One region of the Desulfitobacterium metallireducens DSM 15288 genome, then DNA from elsewhere that is predicted to be linked to it. Evidence: riboswitches for the same ligand, from Rfam matches in the RefSeq annotation. Region 1 holds a riboswitch; the other holds the start of a gene.
What was found. Region 1 has a riboswitch for lysine ahead of lysA (diaminopimelate decarboxylase). Riboswitches for the same ligand answer to the same signal wherever they lie in the genome.
Positions count from the first base shown of each region.

Region 2: another riboswitch for lysine. It lies ahead of DESME_RS02490 (transporter substrate-binding domain-containing protein); the one in region 1 lies ahead of lysA (diaminopimelate decarboxylase).

Region 1 is NZ_CP007032.1:3,124,933-3,134,977, reverse strand. It holds gene DESME_RS15045 (glutamine--tRNA ligase/YqeY domain fusion protein) at 150-1,817, shown strand; gene ybaK (Cys-tRNA(Pro) deacylase) at 1,968-2,441, opposite strand; gene DESME_RS15035 (hypothetical protein) at 2,627-2,851, shown strand; lysine riboswitch at 2,914-3,088, shown strand; gene lysA (diaminopimelate decarboxylase) at 3,207-4,460, shown strand; gene gdhA (NADP-specific glutamate dehydrogenase) at 4,625-5,959, opposite strand; gene asnS (asparagine--tRNA ligase) at 6,309-7,700, shown strand; gene DESME_RS15015 (hypothetical protein) at 7,823-8,089, shown strand; gene DESME_RS15010 (pyridoxal-phosphate-dependent aminotransferase family protein) at 8,136-9,305, shown strand; gene sleB (spore cortex-lytic enzyme) at 9,480-10,045, shown strand, end outside.
Region 2 is NZ_CP007032.1:508,749-518,793, forward strand. It holds gene DESME_RS02475 (putative bifunctional diguanylate cyclase/phosphodiesterase) at 1-1,083, shown strand, start outside; gene DESME_RS02480 (class I SAM-dependent methyltransferase) at 1,256-1,954, opposite strand; gene DESME_RS02485 (KUP/HAK/KT family potassium transporter) at 1,970-3,976, opposite strand; cyclic di-AMP (ydaO/yuaA leader) riboswitch at 4,157-4,303, opposite strand; lysine riboswitch at 4,557-4,738, shown strand; gene DESME_RS02490 (transporter substrate-binding domain-containing protein) at 4,846-5,694, shown strand; gene DESME_RS02495 (amino acid ABC transporter permease) at 5,782-6,546, shown strand; gene DESME_RS02500 (amino acid ABC transporter ATP-binding protein) at 6,582-7,322, shown strand; gene DESME_RS02505 (cupin domain-containing protein) at 7,442-7,795, opposite strand; gene DESME_RS02510 (polysaccharide deacetylase family protein) at 7,884-8,747, opposite strand; gene DESME_RS02515 (RNA polymerase sigma factor) at 9,056-9,607, shown strand; gene DESME_RS02520 (hypothetical protein) at 9,604-9,891, shown strand; gene DESME_RS02525 (hypothetical protein) at 9,888-10,045, shown strand, end outside.

The DNA of each region.
Region 1 (10,045 bases):
GAACACTAAAAGCGATAGAAGAAGGAAAAACTTATTCCGGTGTAGAATTTTATTCGGATGAATAATCGCCACTAAGATGATCACGATTGGTGGCTAGGAAATAAGGCATATAAAATCTTAGGGTAGATGTGAATGAGATAGAAAGGTTGATATCTGTGGAAAACAATTCGTCTAATTTCTTGCGCAATATTATCATCGAGGATCTAAAGTCCGGTAAAGTCAATCATATTCAAACGCGTTTCCCTCCCGAGCCTAATGGCTATTTACATATTGGCCATGCTAAATCAATCTGTTTAAATTTTGATTTGGCGGATGAGTTCAAGGGAAAGACCAATCTTCGCTTTGATGATACGAATCCGGTTAAAGAAGATACGGAATATGTGGAGTCAATTAAACAAGATGTAGAATGGTTGGGTTATGAATGGGATAATCTTTTCTTCGCATCCAATTATTTTGAGGAGTTTTATAAGCGTGCAGTTTTGTTAATTCAAAAGGGGAAAGCTTACGTCTGTGATCTTTCGGCTGAGGAAATCCGCAAAGCACGGGGAACCTTAACTGAACCAGGAAAAGAAAGTCCGGATCGTCATCGGTCCATTGAGGAGAATTTAGATCTCTTTGAGCGGATGCGTAAAGGGGAGTTTAAGGATGGGGAGAAGGTTCTCCGAGCAAAGATTGATATGTCTTCCCCGAATATTAATTTGCGTGATCCGATTCTCTATCGAATTGCTCATGCCACTCATCACAACACGGGAGACAAATGGTGTATCTACCCAATGTATGATTTCGCTCATCCGTTAGAGGATGCAATTGAAGGAGTAACTCACTCGATTTGTACTTTGGAATTTGAAGACCATCGCCCCCTTTATGATTGGGTAGTCGGTGAATGTGAGATGGCTAATGTTCCTCATCAATATGAATTTGCTCGTTTAAATATCACCAATACCGTGATGAGCAAACGTAAACTCAAACTGTTGGTGGATGAAAAAGTCGTTGATGGTTGGGACGATCCTAGAATGCCAACGATTTCAGGACTCCGCCGTAAAGGGTATACGCCTGAGTCAATCCGTAATTTTGCACGGGAAATTGGGGTTGCTAAAGCAGATAGTATCGTCGATGAAAAGATGCTCGAGCATTTTATTCGGGAGGATTTAAAGTTAAAGGCTCCTCGAACAATGGCAATTCTTCAGCCTTTGAAAGTTGTCATCACAAACTATCCAGAAGGACAAGTGGAAATGCTTGAGGCTGAAAACAACCCAGAAAATCCGGAAATGGGAAATCGGCAAATTCCCTTCTCTCGGGAAATCTATATTGAACAAGATGATTTTATGGAGACACCACCACCAAAATATTTTAGACTTTTTCCTGGAAATGAAGTTAGGTTAAAGCATGCTTATTTTATTAAATGCGAAGAGGTTATTAAAGACGAACAAGGGAAAGTAATCGAGATTCATTGTACTTATGATCCAGAGACGAAAAGCGGATCTGGATTTACGGGTCGAAAGGTTAAAGGAACGATCCACTGGGTAGAAGCGAGTCAAGCGCTTTCCGCGGAGTTCCGTCTTTATGAGCCGCTAATTCTTGATGAACAAATGAAAGCGGAAGAAGAGGAAGGTAAGACGTTCCTCGATTATATCAATCCTAATTCGCTCGAAGTCCAACAAGGCTTTGTCGAACGGAATATGGAAGAGGTTAAGGCTCAGGATAAATTCCAGTTTTACCGTCATGGGTATTTTAATGTCGATTCGAAATATACGACTTCCGAGAAGCCGGTATTTAATCGGATTGTCTCAATGAAGAGCTCATTTAAAATCAATTAAAGAAACTACTAAAAGGTACCTAGAAATGAAAAAGGGACTGTCGCAAAACAGTCCCTTTTTCGGTGCTCAAAATAATTATAGACTATTGCAAAAGACCCGAAACTACACGACCATAGGTTTTGCGACAGCACCTTGTTTAATCAAGGGAAACTAAGTAGTGATTGCTCCAGTTTTCGCTTCTGTGACCTGGAGGAGATCTTCGGGTTCGATGAAGATCTGTAAGCCCCGCATTCCGGCGCTGATGGATAAGCCATCAACTAACTCTGCTGTCTCGTCGAAAAATACAGGATATTTTTTCTTTGTACCGAGGGGGGAGACTCCACCGCGGATATATCCGGTTAGGGGCTGAACCTCTTTTAAATGGACGACTTCGACTTTTTTATTGCCGCTGAGTTGGGCTAAGGCTTTAAGGTTAAGTTCTTTGTCAGCAGGAATGCAAGCGATGAGAACGCCTGTTTTATCTCCGCGCACAACGATACTTTTAAAGATCTGTTCAGGTGGAATTCCGACTTTTCGAGCTACAGTAACAGCAGACAAGTCTGATTCATCTACTTCGTAGGGAATCAGTTTATAGGAAATCCCCGCTTGATCGAGGATCCGTGCAGCATTTGTTTTTTGAGACATATCCAGACCTCCTTAACAGGTAAGTTTCTATTTTTTTTGGATACTTTCAATATAAGGAATGAACAGTCTTGAGTCAAGGGAGTTTCCACAAGGAACTTTCTTATAATCATGTTTTTGAACTTATTTGGGCACTCTAACTTATATTCGATACGACAGCACAATAAATTTTGAGGAGGCATATGTTAATGAATGAGGAAAAAAGCAAGCCAGAAGAACTTCAACGCCAATTATGGGAGCCTGCAGGCGTTGTCAGTGTTACGGGTCAAACGGGAGATGATTATGGTTCTGAACCGCATGAGAGCAAAAAAGGAGGCCAAATTACTTTGGAGGTCGAGGAGGCTCTCCATAATAAAGGACTAATGGAAGGCGTCTCACACAATACTTCAAAGTCAGACAAGATGCAATCATAGGTCAGGCGAGTGTTGTGTTGACATAGGATTCAATCTGTTGCATAATAGATGATAATAAAAAAGTGAATGATAGAGGTGCGGTGAATAAAGAGTACGTATTGTGAGGTAGCCAAACAATGACCAATACGGAAAGGAATTCCCGCCGAAGTCTAGGTTCAGGGCAATGAATCTTAGGCTGGGCTTGCAGTGAAAAAGTGCAAGACTGTCACCGGAAATTGGTGGAGTGCTATCTCGTCCATTAAGGGTGGAGGATTATCCTTCTACCTTTGAAGCGGTTGTGAGTGTACTCGTGACCGCTTTTTTGATGGGGATTTTAATCGAACCATTCACCAAAGATAAAAGGGAGGATTGGATCGTGGCCAATAAAACATTACCTTTTAGCCAGGAAAAATTAAAAAGAATTGTATCCCAGTATGGAACTCCTTTTCATATTTATGATGAAAAAGCAATCCGCGAGAATGCTCGGCGTTTAACTCAAGCTTTTGCATGGGCGCCAGAATTCAAAGAGTATTTTGCAGTGAAGGCGACACCCAATCCGTATCTTTTAAAGATTCTGCGCGAGGAAGGCTTTGGCGCGGATTGTAGCTCTCTCGCAGAACTGGTCTTAGCAGAGAAGAGTGGAATTACCGGCGAAAATATCATGTTTACATCAAATGACACTCCTGCTGAGGAATTTATGAAGGCAAGAGAGATTGGTGCGGTTATTAACCTAGATGATATTACCCATATCGAATTTTTAGAAAAAGTAGCGGGTATACCTGATCTCATTTCTTTTCGCTATAATCCAGGTCCCTTAAGATCAGGAGGTAATTCCATTATAGGAACTCCTGAAGATGCAAAGTATGGGTTGACGAAAGAACAACTGTTTCATGCATACAAGATTGTGCAGGACAAGGGCGTGACGCGCTTTGGGCTGCATACCATGGTGATCTCGAATGAACTTAATCCGGATTATTTTATTGAGACTGCAGAGATGATGTTTGATCTCGTTGTTGAACTCAAAGAAAAGTTAGGAATAAAAATTGAATTTGTTAATTTTGGGGGTGGAATAGGAATTCCTTACCGTCCAGAACAAGAACCCATTAAACTCGAATATGTTGGCGAAGGGGTTCGTAAAGCTTATGAGGAACGGATTGCCTCAAAGAATTTACATCCCCTTAAATTGGCCATGGAATGTGGACGGGTGATTACAGGACCTTATGGGTACTTAGTTACACGAGCTCTTCATAAGAAAGAAATCTATAAAAACTACATTGGATTAGATACGTGTATGGTGGATTTAATGAGACCGGGTATTTATGGGGCCTATCATCACGTCACAGTCGTGGGAAAAGAAGCTTTGCCGAAGGATCATGTCTATGATATAACCGGTAGTCTATGCGAGAATAATGATAAATTTGCTGTGGATCGGCAACTTCCACGCATTGACCTGGGAGATCTTATCGTGATTCATGATACGGGTGCGCATGGGCATGCTATGGGCTTCAACTATAATGGCAAACTTCGCTCAGCAGAACTTCTTCTCAAAGAGGATGGAACTGTTGATATGATTCGTCGAGCGGAGACGCTTGAGGATTATTTTGCCACTCTGGATTTCTCAAAACTTTAATGAGTTTAACGCGTTAGGAAAAACGGTAGATAAAGAAAAACGGTGGAAGGATTCATAGTGAATCTTTTCCGCCGTTTTTGCTTACAGTAATCGAACCCGCTTCTAAGAACCTATTAGTGAACGGATGTTGAGAAGCTACACGATTTTAAGTATAAGTATAAGTATTAAACGATCCCTTGTGCTTTCATGGCTTCTGCTACTTTTAAGAATCCGGCAATATTAGCTCCGGCAACGAGGTTGCCTTCAAATCCGTATTCTTTTGCAGCATGGCTTGCATTGTTGTAGATGTTAACCATAATATTCTTGAGTTTAGCGTCAACTTCTTCAAAAGTCCAAGAGTAGCGCATGCTGTTCTGCGACATTTCAAGAGCAGAAACGGCAACTCCGCCAGCATTCGAAGCTTTACCTGGTGCATAAATGATTTTTTTGTTTAAGAATAGGTCAACAGCTTCTGGAGTGGAAGGCATATTAGCACCTTCGCCGACTGCAAAGCAGCCATTAGCGAGCAGTGTTTCTGCAGCTTTACCATCAAGTTCGTTTTGAGTTGCACAGGGAAGTGCAATGTCACAAGGAACTGTCCAGACGCCTGCGCAGCCTTCATGGTACTTAGCATTTGGGTGAATTTCTACATATGCTTTAATCCGTTTACGTTCAACTTCTTTAAGTTGCTTAATCGTGTCGAGCTTGATGCCATCTGCATCATAGATATAGCCGTTTGAATCGCTCATGGTAACAACCTTAGCACCGAGTTGTTGTGCTTTTTCAGCAGCATAAATTGCGACATTACCTGAACCGGAAATAACAACGGTTGCACCGTTGAAGGATTTTCCTTGAGCTTTGATGGCTTCATCCATGAAGTAGACTAATCCATAACCTGTGGCTTCTGTCCGTGTAAGGCTGCCGCCAAAGGTAAGACCTTTACCGGTTAGAACACCTTCATAGAGATTGGTAATTCTTTTATATTGCCCAAACAGATATCCAACTTCACGTCCGCCAACCCCGATATCTCCTGCAGGTACGTCAGCATCTGCGCCAATGTGACGGTAGAGCTCAGTCATGAAGCTTTGACAGAAACGCATGACTTCAGCGTCAGATTTTCCTTTAGGATCGAAGTCGCTTCCTCCCTTTCCGCCGCCGATAGGGAGCCCTGTTAAGGAATTCTTGAAGATTTGTTCAAAACCTAAGAATTTAATAATTCCGAGGTAAACGGAAGGATGGAAACGGAGGCCGCCTTTATACGGTCCGATAGCGCTATTGAATTGAACTCGGAAACCACGGTTAACTTGGACTTTTCCTTGATCGTCAACCCAGGGGACGCGGAACATCAGTTGTCTTTCCGGTTCAACGATTCGGTCAAGAATTCCAGCCTCAACATATTCAGGATGCTTTTCGAATACAGGGGCTAAGGTATCCAAAACTTCTTTGACAGCTTGATGAAATTCAACTTCACCTGGATTGCGTTTAACGGCTTTTTCGAGTACTTCTTGTACGTAGGACATAACTTTACCTCCTAATATTTTTTAGACAATTTATGAGTGAGTAACAACTGAGGAGCCATCCTTGAATCTATATTTTGTGTTGTGCAACAGATATATTCTCGATAAAACTGCATTTTCCTTCGTATAAATGTTATGTGTATTGTATTCATTATTGGATTCGTTTGTACAATGAGAATAAATGAGGAGAAAAATGGACTCAGCCCTCTTTGTTTATGAGTGACAACTGACGATAGATTAGAAAGAAGAAGGATTTTGGAGGTGCGGGGTGGAATTTATTATTCAGATAAATTGCGAATCAAATTTAAATCACATCAACATAATAGAATCAGAGTGAAGGGAGATTTTATGGATGAAGAGCACTTTAATTAAAGATATTTACCGAAATTCTGCGCTGTATTTAAATCAAGAAATAGAGGTCTCAGGATGGGTTCGGACTCTCCGCGCCTCGAAAGCGTTTGGCTTTATAGAGTTAAACGATGGGACTTTCTTTAAAAATATTCAAGTTGTTTTTGAAGAGGGTTTGGAGAATTACGCGGAAATCACGAAATTAACGACCGGAACCTCGCTTATCGTTAAGGGTATCTTAGCTGAATCACCCGGAGCAAAGCAACCCTTTGAGCTTAAAGCTCAAACGATCGTTGTTGAAGGAGAGTGTGCTTCAGATTATCCTCTCCAAAAGAAACGGCATTCCTTTGAATATTTGCGGACGATTGCCCATTTGCGTCCTCGAACGAATACATTTGCTGCTGTTTTCCGGGTGCGTTCCATAGTCGCCTTCGCGATTCATCAATTTTTTCAGGAGCGAGGTTTCGTCTATGTAAATACGCCGCTTATTACCGGGAGTGATGCTGAAGGGGCCGGGGAAATGTTCCGCGTAACTACTTTAGATTTAAATGCTTTACCACGGACAGAAGAGGGGAAAATCGATTTCAGCAAAGATTTTTTTGGAAAGGAAACGAATCTGACGGTAAGTGGGCAGCTCAATGCTGAAACCTACTGCATGGCCTTTCGAAATGTATATACCTTTGGCCCAACTTTCCGAGCGGAGAATTCGAATACCGCTCGTCATGCTGCAGAGTTCTGGATGATTGAGCCAGAGATTGCTTTTGCTAATTTAGAGGATGATATGGAGTTAGCTGAAGACATGATTAAATATATTATCAATTATGTTCTTGAAAAAGCTCCAGAAGAGATGGCATTTTTCAACGAATTTGTGGACAAAAACTTACTGGAACGACTGAATAATATTGTTCAATCGGATTTCGAGCGGGTCACATATACTCGGGCCATTGAGTTATTAGAGAAGGTCAAGGATCAGTTCGAATATCCTGTGGAGTGGGGAACAGATTTGCAAACAGAACACGAACGTTATTTGACAGAGCAAGTCTTTAAAAAACCTATTTTTGTTATCGATTATCCTAAAGATATTAAAGCTTTTTATATGAGAATGAATGAAGATCAGAAGACGGTTGCAGCGATGGATCTTCTTGTTCCTGGTATTGGAGAAATTATTGGCGGTAGTCAGCGTGAAGAGCGTTTAGAGGCTTTAGAGAAAAGAATGAAGGAACTTGGACTTAAGCAAGAGGATTACAGCTGGTATCTTGATTTGCGTAAATATGGAGGAACCCATCATGCGGGATATGGCCTGGGCTTTGAGCGAATCATAATGTACTTGACAGGTATTTCGAACATCCGAGACGTTATTGCTTTCCCAAGGACGGTAAAGAACGCAGAGTTTTAATACAATAAGGTCAAAAGATAGGTTGAATCCGATCTTTTGACCTTAGATTTTTTATCAGTAGACATTTGTCCACCTGGACAGGGCATTTAGAATGTGATAACGTTAGTTATAGGAGGAATGGTATGAATTTAATGGTTACCTCTGAGGCTCAAAAGTACATTTTACTGAATGGTGGGAATGCATTAGCTAATTTGCGTCACCCAAGAATACAATTGGGTTGTCCGGATGAAACTAAAGCTGACGTCAACACTTACAAGGAAGTTCTGCTTAATGGTCAAGTTAGAGTATATATCCATTTATCTCTATTAAACTTGGATGATAGTTATAACCTTAAAATAGATACAGGATGGGGCCTTTTTGGGAAAAAATTAGTTTTAAGAGGATTATAATTAACTTTAATTGTAATTATATACCAATCTAAGGAGGAAAATTTTAATGCCAAATCGGGAATTATTACTCATCCCAGGTCCGACACCGGTCCACGACGACATTTACAAAGCTTTAGCTGGTGAGACCATGGCTCATACTGATGCTAGGTTCGTCAAAATCTTCAAGAATAGCTTGGAAATGACCCGACAACTGTTTAACAATACAGATGGCGAGGTTTTTGTTGTAGCTGGATCCGGGACATTATCCATGGAAATTGCCATCATGAATACGGTGGCTCCAGGTGAAAAATTATTAGTTGTTAGTCATGGTTTCTTTAGTGATCGTTTTACGACCTTAGCTAAAGCATTTGGTATTCAAGTGGATACGATTCAAGCTGAATGGGGTCAGCATGTCGATGCTGCAGAAGTTGAAAGGAAATGCGCAGAAGGTCACTATAAAGCAGTAACTGTAACCCACGTGGATACTTCGACTGGCGTCGTGGCTAACCTTGATGAGCTGGTGCCCGCTGTAAAGAAAAGTGGAGCGCTTTTCATTTTGGATGGAGTTTGTGCATCAGCCGCAATTGAAGAGGATATGCAGAAGGAATACGGAAATGCCGAATATCGGCTTGATGTGGTTTTAACAGGATCTCAAAAAGCAATCGGTGTTCCACCGGGATTGGCGATTGTTGCTTTTGGTCCGAAGGCGCTTGCTGCTCGTGAAGCGAGAGAAAGTGTTTTGGGATATTATGCCGATATCAAAAATTGGATCCCGATTATGCAGGATCCTGGAAAGTATTATGCAACTCCACCGGTTAACATGATCTATGCTTTTGAAAAAGGGTTGGAAATGGTAATCAATGAAGGCTTAGATACTCGCTATCGTCGTCACGCTGCATTGGGCAAAGCCGTCCGAGCAGGCTTAGCTGTCTATGGCATGAAACCTTTAGCTTCCGAAGAAGTTGCAGCACCAACCTTGAGTTGTATTCTCTATCCTGAAGGGGTTAATGATGCGGAATTCCGTTCGAAGTTAGCTGCTAAAGGAATGATCATTGCAGGTTCTTTAGCCTCACTAGCAGGTAAAGCGTTCCGGATTGGCCATATGGGTAATGTTGTAGAGGCTAATTTTGTTAAAGCCATAGAGCTTGTCGGGGAGACTTTGCATGAGATGGGGAAAGAAGCCGACGTTCAAGGCGCTGTAAACGAATTTAAACGTGTTTACGAAGGAAATCTGTAGAAACGTGGAAATATATTCTTCGTTTCATCTCATAGCAAGATTTTGATGCGATTTTTATATTGAAAGTAAAGAGTGAGAAAAACAAGGGACTAGATCCCTTGTTTTTTTGTTATGGATAATTGAACCAAAAGTTAGCCACACTAAAGGAGAAATCTTTGAGTGAGGTGAGAAAGTATGACACGCAAGAAACTTTGGGTCGGGGGGCTTGCCTTAATTCTAGCTTTAGTTCTGACAAGTGTGGCGTATGGGGCCTTGGGCGATCGACTATTGAGCAAGGGCTCTAACGGACCAGAAGTCACAGAACTGCAAAAACGCCTGGCACAGCTGGGCTATCCAGTCGGTTCGCTTGATGGGAAATTTGGATCACAGACTCAGACTGCCGTCCGTAAATTTCAACAAGATCATGGCTTGAAAGTTGATGGCTTGGCAGGAACGGCTACGATCACAGAATTAAAACGATTGACCAGCGAAAGTACAACTGCTTCAGGCAAACTGGTCGGCTCAAAAAACGTGGATATTAATCTCTTAGCTCGATGCGTGAGCGCGGAGGCCAGAGGGGAACCTTACAAAGGGCAAGTGGCTGTGGCAGCGGTTATCTTAAATCGAATTAAGGATCCTGCTTTCCCGAATACAGTTGCTGATATTATTTATCAGCCAAGGGCATTTTCAAGCGTGGATGATGGGCAAATCAATCTCCCACCAACAGCATCAGCCATAAAAGCGGCTCAAGAAGCGGCTAA
Region 2 (10,045 bases), 560 kb from region 1:
GCTCGCTTTGGAGGGGATGAATTTACAATTATCCTTCAGGAAATTAAGGATAAAGCGGAGATTGAGCGAGTTGCGGCAAAGATCGTTGAAGATTTTAAACGCCCTTTTTCTATTGCGGGATACGATCTTTATGTGACGGTAAGTTTGGGGATTAGTGTTTATCCTCAGAATGGAAGAAATACTGAGACGTTGATTCGATGTGCAGATATCGCTATGTACCGAGCGAAAGAGGCAGGGAAGAATCAATATGCTTTCTTTGCAGCGGAAATGACCCAAGTGGCCAAGGAACGACTTAAACTTGAAGTGAAATTACGTAAGGCGTTTGAACAGCAGGAGCTTTTCCTGAATTATCAACCGCGAGTTAACATGAAGACTGGAAAGATGGCCGGGATGGAGGCCCTCATGCGATGGCTGGATCTGGACTTGGGAAGCGTGTCTCCTGCAGAGTTTATTCCGCTGGCTGAAGAGACAGGGCTTATCGTGCCGATGGGCAAATGGGCTTTGCAAACAGCTTGCCGTCAGACTCGTGAGTGGCAGCATATGGGACTAAAGAATCTGACGCTGTCCGTTAATATTTCGACACTTCAATTTCAGCAGGCGGATGTTGTTGAGATGATTTTAGGGGTACTACAAGAAACCGGCTTAGATCCGCATTTCTTGGAACTTGAATTAACGGAAAGCCTTTTCATGGTTGAGCGAGTGGAGGCCATTCGTAAGTTGAACTTACTCGTCGAGAAAGGAATTCAGATTTCCATCGATGATTTTGGAACTGGGTATTCCTCCTTAAATTATCTGCGCTATCTTCCCGTTAATGTTATCAAGATTGATAAAGAATTTATGCGCAATATCGGTAAGTTAGCGTATGATGAAGCTCTGGCAGAAGCGATCATCGCGATGGCTCATAGTCTAAACTTGCGAGTTGTCGCCGAGGGGATAGAGACTGAAACCCAGTATCGTTTTATTCGGGCTAAGGGATGTGATGAGATGCAGGGGTATTTCTTTAGCGAGCCAGTCGATGCAATAACCTTTGAAACTTTAGCTTTTCATGTCCAAGCGGACCAGGTTAAAGTTGCTTTGATCTGAAATGCACTCTATCGTTAACATGGGGCTGTTGCACAATAAACTGAATGGTTTGTTTGGGCTACAACGTAAATAGGTACATAAGAAGAGGCTTATCAAAGTATACATAAAAAACATCCGATCAGTGAGAAAACGAAAGTTTAACTCACTGATCGGATGTTTTTTTATTCAACACTCATCGTATAGTCTTTACCCACTTTGCTACCACAAAGCCAGGATTTCCTTCCCTTTTTTCCTCGATAGAAAGGGCTTCAGAGGTTGTTTGAACATTCGGTGGGAAGAAAAGACATTCGCCAATTTCGGCAGAACCACCGATTTGCCAGGAACATATTTCTTCTTTGGTATAAAGAGCAGCACGGGCGAAGACCGAATTGGGCTTGTTGCGAGCTGATTCCGCATAGTACTCACTCCAGGCACTCATGCCGGCGATGAGTCCGATCATTAGGCAACCCCCGGGCTTTAAACGACTAAAAAGTTTTTGCAATACTTTTTCCGGTTCAGGCACAAATTCAAAGGCGGTCATGGAAAAAATTCCATCATAGGTTTCGAGTTGATCAGGAATTTCTGTAATATCAGCATGCCACCAGTGAACACGATTCGTTTTTGAGGTGTTTTCCTCAATCGCCGCTAGTTTCTTTTTGGCCAGAGCCATCATTTCACCGGAAATATCGACTGCAGTGACCTCATAGCCCTCTTGCACAAGCCAGCTCGTATATTGTCCAGTACCACATCCGATCTCAAGAACCTTTGGACCCGGTGTCTTGAACATGGACTGGGCCAGGTGACGTTCAACTTGATCAGATACTGATCCAAGCTCAGTATCATACCAGGAATCATAACGTGCAGCAACGGGGTCAAAAAGTGCTTCGTTCATTCGCAATCACCTCTATTATCTAGTTTCTCTTTCGAGTTTGATTGATCTCGGGGCTCCAAAGTGTAAAGGAACGTGTTCAATTTTAACATCCGTATGTTCGAGCCCAAACCATCTCACCGGAGAAACTGTAATTTCCTTTATATAGAGTCTAAATTGCATGATTAATCGTTCATATAAAGGAAGATCACTATCATAACCCAGTTCTTCACGGACTAAAACAAAACAGAAATCCCCAATGTTACTGTTGACTGCATTTGTAGAATACACTTGCGGTTGTTGTTTTATTTCATCGGCCTCCATCAGATCGGTTACCACTTGCCTTAAATACGTACTCACTTTTTGTTCCATCCTAAATCCCAAACGCAGTTGCACTTTGAAAACAAAATCGGTTCCGAAGTTTTCCACGGAGTAGGCCATCGTCCTGGGTTCATCGGTCACTTCTACGTTTACAAACCAATAAACTTCCGCTCTTTTTGGCCGTTTATCTAAAATCGAATAAATAATTTCATTGTTGACCTTTCCTGGTTTTGATTTGCTGGTTAGATAAACTAAATTCGTGGCATATACCGGAATATGTTCATCTCTTCTAAGATGATCAAGCTTAGTAATATAATCTTCCAATGAAACGGCTTTTGACACAACTTGTTGAAGTTTTGCCGCTTTAAACCATAAAACCATCATGATTAAAATGAGAGAGGCGATAATTATTGTTACAAATCCACCATGGAAAAACTTCGAAGCACTCGAAATGAAAAAAGCAGTTTCCAAAGTTCCAAAAAGGATAACCATTAGAAACGAAAGTACCCTGGATACGTTTTTTTGAAGAAGATAATTAAACAACAAGATTGTGGTCATCAGCATCGTAATAGTAATTGCTAACCCATAAGCTGATTCCATGTGTGCAGAAGTTTGAAAGAAGAGAACCACTCCTATACACGATAACATTAAAAGGATATTAACGATTGGAATGTACATTTGGCCTTTTGACATAGCAGGATAGTAGGTTCTTAATCTCGGTAATAGATCCAACTTAATGGCTTCGGAAACCAGTGTAAAGGATCCGGAAATTAAAGCTTGGGAAGCAATAATCGCGGCTATCGTTGCAAAGGCAACACCAAAGATGCGAAAGTCAGACGGCATCATCTCAAAAAAAGGATTAAATCCTATTATCTTATGAAAGCCCGGATTGTCCTTGATCTGTAATAACCAAGCTCCTTGACCAAAATAGTTAAGCAATAAGCAAATCTTTACAAATGGCCAAGTTGCGTAGATATTTCTTCTCCCGACATGTCCTAAATCCGAATACAACGCTTCTGCTCCCGTTGTAGCTAAGAATACACTACCCAAGATTGCAAATCCGACTTTATTTTCGTCACTAAACAAGAGTTTAATTCCATAGTAGGGAGAAAAAGATTTTAAGATATCAAGGTTTCCGAAAACATGGATAATACCGAAAACACCTAACATGAGAAACCATAAAACCATAATGGGTCCAAATAATCGTCCTATGATCTCAGTTCCCGTTCGTTGGATCAGGAACAGGACACAAAGAATGATAACGGTAATCAAAAGAACAGTGGATTGGTTCGAGCCAAAGTTATTTATATAGCTGGGAATACCTTTTAATCCTTCTACAGCAGTTGTGACAGTAACGGCCGGAGTCAAAACGCCGTCTGCTAAAAGGGCTGCTCCCCCAATCATCGCTGGAACAATCAGCCAGGCACCCCGCTTTCGAATTAGTGAATACAGGGCAAGGATGCCGCCTTCTCCATGATTATCTGCTTTGAGTGCAATTAGAACGTACTTGATCGTGGTAAGTAAGGTAAGAGTCCAGAAAATAAGGGAAAGAGAACCGTATATAAATTCAGGGGTAATTGATCTTAATCCACCGTTACCTTCAACTAATGCCTTCATAACATATAAGGGTGATGTACCAATATCACCATAAACAACACCGATTGTTACGAGCATACCAGCTAAGGTTAAGGGCCGTTCTTTGCAGATATTTAATGCCTTTTCCATTGTTCTATCCCTTCATATCTATTTGTAAGCCTTCTGTATAAACAATTTTACGTAGGTAGTCGCGTATGAAGTTTTCTCGATTAGCTACAAGTTTATTTCATACTGTGATGTTCACAAAAAAGAAAAAACCCCATTTGGGGTTAATGTCTTGCATAACAAACCAAAGGGTATGGTTTGCTTTTTGCCCCCTTTCAACGCTTACGAGGTTAGCTGTCGGGTTCGGATTGAAAGGAATTTACCCGTCACCTTTCGGTGATTCACCCCATTTGGCTAATCGATAGCCGGACTTGGTTCCCCCGCTTCCATAGAATTCAGCGCTGGCTATATTTAACTTAAACTATAATAATCCCTATATATTAGATTGTATAGCACCAAATTTGGGCAGATACTTTTTATATTCTCCAATAAGGCCTATATTTTACTGTAGTTCGTTTGATTATTAACAACATGCGCTATATCTTCATTTTTCTACAAAATCCTCGACTTTTGTGTTAGAGTCTTAAACAATTTGAATACTAAGTTGACAGACAAAATGTGTTGTTGTAGACTGAGCTTAATTATATATTAACCTCACTTTTAATGGTGAGGTAGAGGCGCGGCTTTCAACAGTCTTTAGTAGAGTTTGAGATGCGGAGAAACTAAGGAGAAGGGTAGGTCGCCGAAGTTAATAATATTCTCAGTATTATTAGCTGGGTCTGTAGTTAAGAGCTACAGGACTGTCTCAATAAACTACCCAGTTTATTGAGTTGAGCTATCTCATTTGGGATTAAAAGGGGGAATATAGGGTAACTATACAAATAGAGACCTGAGTTCATCTCAGGTCTTTTTTTAATGGTTTAAAATTAGTAGAATTAAAGGAGAGGGTATTTGTGAGAAAGAAGTTAACGTTATTATTTGTAATTTCCTTATCTCTTATCATGTTGGTATCAGGATGCGGATCAAGCAATAGCACTGAAAGTTCAAAAGCCCCTGCAGCCGCAACAAATGGAACCTTCAAGGTTGGGATGGAAGCGGGATATGCGCCGTTCAACTGGACTCAAAAGGATGCGTCCAATGGTGGGGTTAAAATCGAGGGAACTTCAGAATATGCTGGCGGTTATGACGTAGAAATCGCTAAGAAAATTGCAAAAGGGTTAGGAAAAGATCTCGTTATTGTTAAAACAGAATGGGATGGTCTTGTTCCTGCCTTAACTTCGGGTAAGATTGATGCGATCATCGCAGGGATGTCTCCGACTGAAAAACGTAAGGAAACCATTGATTTCACAAACAACTACTATAAATCTAATTTGGTCATGGTCGTTAAAAACGGCGGAAAATATCAAGGCGCGACTTCGATTCAAGATTTCAAAGGTGCGAAAATCACAGCTCAATTAAACACCTTCCATTATTCAGTGATTGATCAAATTAATGGTGTTGCTAAACAACCCGCGATGGACAATTTCCCAGCAATGAGGGTTGCTCTTGAATCAGGGGTTATTGATGGATATGTTTCAGAACGACCGGAAGCTGTAAGTGCTCAAACTGCGAATTCTAATTTCAAAATGGTTGAATTTAAAGAGGGTTTTGTGACTTCACCGGATGATACGGCAATTGCTGTGGGAATTGCTAAAGGAAGTCAGCTCACTCCTAAAATCAATGAAATCTTAGCGGGAATTTCAGAGCAAGAACAGACAAGTATTATGGATACGGCAATTAAGAATCAACCCGCTACTAAATAAGGTTGGAACATTTTAATATGATTATCAAAACCGGCTACATTATAATGCAGTCGGTTTTATGATGTTTCTATCATAAGGAGGAGAAAAATGAGCTTTCAATGGCTTGTAAGAATTGTTTCAGAAAACGGGCCCATGTTCATTCGTGGCGCTGGATTGACCCTTTATATTTCCTTGATTGGTACAATTATTGGTTCAATAATTGGGCTATTAGTAGGAATTATTCGGACGATCCCCATGCCTGAGCGTGGAGTGAAAAGACAATTTTTAAGAGTAATCAATGCTATTCTATCGATATATATTGAATTCTTCCGCGGAACGCCGATGATTGTTCAGGCTATGGTTATCTATTATGGTTCGGCGCAAGCTTTTGGCTTGGATATCAATCGTACAGTGGCAGCCATCTTTATCGTATCCATTAACACAGGAGCCTATATGTCAGAAATCGTGCGTGGTGGTATTGTATCGATCGAGAAAGGTCAATTCGAAGCGGCTCAGGCGATTGGCATGAATCATATTCAAACGATGATGAATGTCGTTTTACCTCAAGTTATTCGCAACATTTTACCGGCAACAGGGAATGAATTTGTCATTAACATTAAAGATACTTCTGTTCTTAACGTAATTGCAGTATCGGAGTTATATTTCCAAACAAAATCGGTTGCAGGCAACAACTTTAGATATTTTGAATCTTTCTTTGTAGCTTGTGTGCTCTATTTTATTATGACGTTTACGGTTACAAGAATTCTGCGCTATTTTGAAAGAAAATTAGATGGCCCAGACGACTACATTATGATGGGCAATCAAATGCAAGTCGAAACACCAGAAGATATACTTCGCAGAACAAAAAACTAACAGTTGATTTAACGATTCGATAGAGGAGGGGAATTATGGACAAGGTCATTGATATTCAACATCTAAGTAAATCCTTTGGGAGTCATGAAGTGTTGAAGGACATAGATTTTTCTGTTAAATCGGGAGAAGTGGTTTGCATCATTGGGTCATCCGGATCTGGGAAATCAACACTTCTGCGTTGTATAAATCTCCTGGAAAAGCCAAGTGGCGGTCAAATCATTTATCAGGGGGAAAATATTCTTGATGATAAACATGATGTGTATGAATATCGTCAAAAGTTAGGTATGGTATTTCAACAATTTAACTTATTTAATAATCACAATGTCTTAAACAATTGTGTTGTGGGACAAATAAAAGTGCTCAAACGTCCTAAAGAAGAAGCTGAAAAAATTGCCATGAACTATTTAAGAGTTGTGGGTATGGAAAATTATATTAACGCAAAGCCGAGACAATTGTCGGGTGGGCAGAAACAACGGGTTGCGATTGCAAGAGCACTTTCCATGAATCCGGATGTGATGCTGTTTGATGAGCCGACATCGGCGCTTGATCCTGAAATGGTCGGAGAGGTACTCAAAGTCATGAAGGAACTTGCGGGTACAGGTCTTACAATGTTGATCGTTACGCATGAAATGGGATTTGCGAAAGAAGTCGCAGATCGCGTCGTTTTTATGGATAAAGGGGTTATTGCCGAAGAAGGAGCGCCCGAGCAAATCTTCAATAATCCAACCCAAGAACGGACTCGAGAATTCTTAAAACGCACCTTAATCCAGGGATAAGTTGAATTTATATATGTGCTAAACTCTTGAAAAAAAGGTAGAGTGGATCTCACTTTAAACATGAAATCCTGACTCTACCTTTTCTTGTCATTTTTTATTTTGCATTTTATTATTAGTGTCTAATCAAATAAGATTAAGGCGATGAATTCCAAGTCGGATGTTCCTGTATTTTGAATAGAATGTTTTTCGCCATTCCGAGTAATAATCACATCTCCAGGTTTAACGCTTTTGGGGTCACCGTTATCATTGACTAGGCCTTCCCCACTTAGAATGACATAGGTTTCAGTATCTCCAACATGTTCGTGAAGACCAATAGATGTGCCTGGTTTTAAGACATTTTTAGCAAATAGACGGCCTTTACTATTGAATTCATTGCTTTCTACTTCAAGAAAGTGTGTTATCTGTATTTCACCTTTTCCTCCGCGAAATTCAGAAACATTATCTTGTCTTAAATCTTTAAAACATTTAATCATAATATCTTACCTCCTAAAAACTAAATTCTATAAATCTAAGTTCTATAAAAAATTATAGCATAATTCGTTTCAGTAGCCAGTATAGGGGCTATTTAAATTGTTGTTGAAAGGAAGTCAACGACATCCCTCCTGGAATTCGAATGCGCTTAAGCGTCAGAGGGTTATCACCTAAATGAACTCTTCCTGGATTAGTCGTAAAACCAAGCTTATATCCTAGTCTTGGCATCATTTCGAGTGTCTTGGTGTTATAACGACTTGAGGGAAAGCATAAGGCCTCAACATTTCCTCCAAGATGATTTTCAAGATCCTTTTTAGAGAGGACAAGTTCTTTTTCAAGTTGCTGGGAGGAAATTATGGATAAGTCTGGGTGAGTTTGGGTATGACTTGCAATGCTGTTACCCTGGTTTGTAAGCTCAGTTAGTTGTTCCCAGGTCATCATATCGGGACCTACCGAATTTGTGATAATAAAAAAGGTTGCGCTAAAGCCATTTTCATGTAAAATAGGCCAAGCTGACTGATAATTATCAGAATATCCATCATCAAAGGTAATGAGAATAGGCTTTTCAGGGACGGGTTTATTATTAACTAAAGCTTGATAAAAATCCTCAAGTGACAATGTTGTATATTCTTGGGATTTTAACCATTTCATTTCTTCAGCGAATTGTTCTACAGGGACACCCAAGTTATTACCCGGTATCGTGCTGATTGAATGATACATAAGAACGGGTATACCCTCTGCTGGAAATGCACTCAGTTTTACTGAAGTAGGTTTGATTGGGTTAGGTTCTATATTTTGAGATTCCTGTTCCTTTAGCTGTTCCTGTGGAGGTTCTGAACTCGCAGTATTGAACCAGGACCCTTTTGGAGGAGAAAGCAGAGGATGAAAAAATAGAGTAAGAAGAGAAATACCTATAATTAGACCGATGGCATAAATATATCTTTTATGATTCATATTTGTTATCTCCTTTCAGATTGGGTTACATCATGATATTTTTATATAAGCTAAAACTTTTTCTAATTCTAAACGTGTAATAGTTAAAGAGGTAAATGGAATACATCTGACTACAAAATGGTAGTCTAGGGGTTAAGTGGTATAATTCTTGCGACAGTGTTGTTATGTATCTATTTTTATAGGAGATATAAGGCACCTATTATTCACTTTATCATGAAGTACTTAGAAAATGGAATTCAAATATTTCATTCTCTCGGAAAGATAAAAGTGCGTGTATTACCGAAAATTGATTGAGGTGATCGTGAATTGTGGATGAGCACAACTTAATAAAAAGGTGTCAGCAGGGGGATAAAGAGGCATTCCAATTATTGATAAGCCAGTATCATCCTTTTGTCTATAAATTCCTCATTAGAACGACCGATAACGAACAGACAGCAGAGGATTTGACCCAGGAAACGTTTTTAAAGGTCATCCGAAATATCGAGAAGTTTGATACGATGGGACAGGCGAAGTTCTCGACCTACGTCATTACGATTGCTAAAAATGCCTATATTGATTACTTAAGAAAAGAAAAGAAGTTCAGATACAATATTCCTTTTCCTGAAAACTTTAATGTTGAGGATTCTAGTGTTCATGTTGAAGATACAATCGTTGATAAGCTGTATGGGCAAGGTATTCTAACGGACTTGGAAGATTTGCCTGAGGAACAAAGGATCGTTATCAAGTTGAAATATATTGAAGGTCTAACCTTGAAGGAAATTGGCGATCAGCTTGAGCTTGAGCCCAAAACGGTAAAAAGCAGGATTCATAATGGTATCGTTAGGTTAAGGAAATTATTAGACAAAGGTGATGAAAGATGAATATGAAAGAGATTGATCAAAGGGCGACAGCTGTTTTATTAGCTTCATTAGATAGGGATCTTGATCTAAAGTGTATGCAACTGAAAGAAAAGCATAAGGAGACGAAATTACAGAAAACCTTTTTTTTAAGCTGCCTCATTATTTTACTTTCTTTCTTATTGCAAATCGTATTTAAGGTCTTTAACTTGAACTTCTTATTGATCTTTGTAGTTTATCAGGGATTGGCATTATTTCTTTTAACACCTTTCGTGCTTAATTTTAATAAAGGGGGGATATCACAATGAGTAGGCTTGAAGCGTTAATCTATAAGCTAAATTTTAAGAAGGCAACCCTAACCTTTATCGTCATATCTGGGATGCTTTTGCTTCTCTGTTTGTCTAGCATAGCTTATGTATCTCGTGATAAAATTACTATGATTATGGATTACCAAAAAGTTTC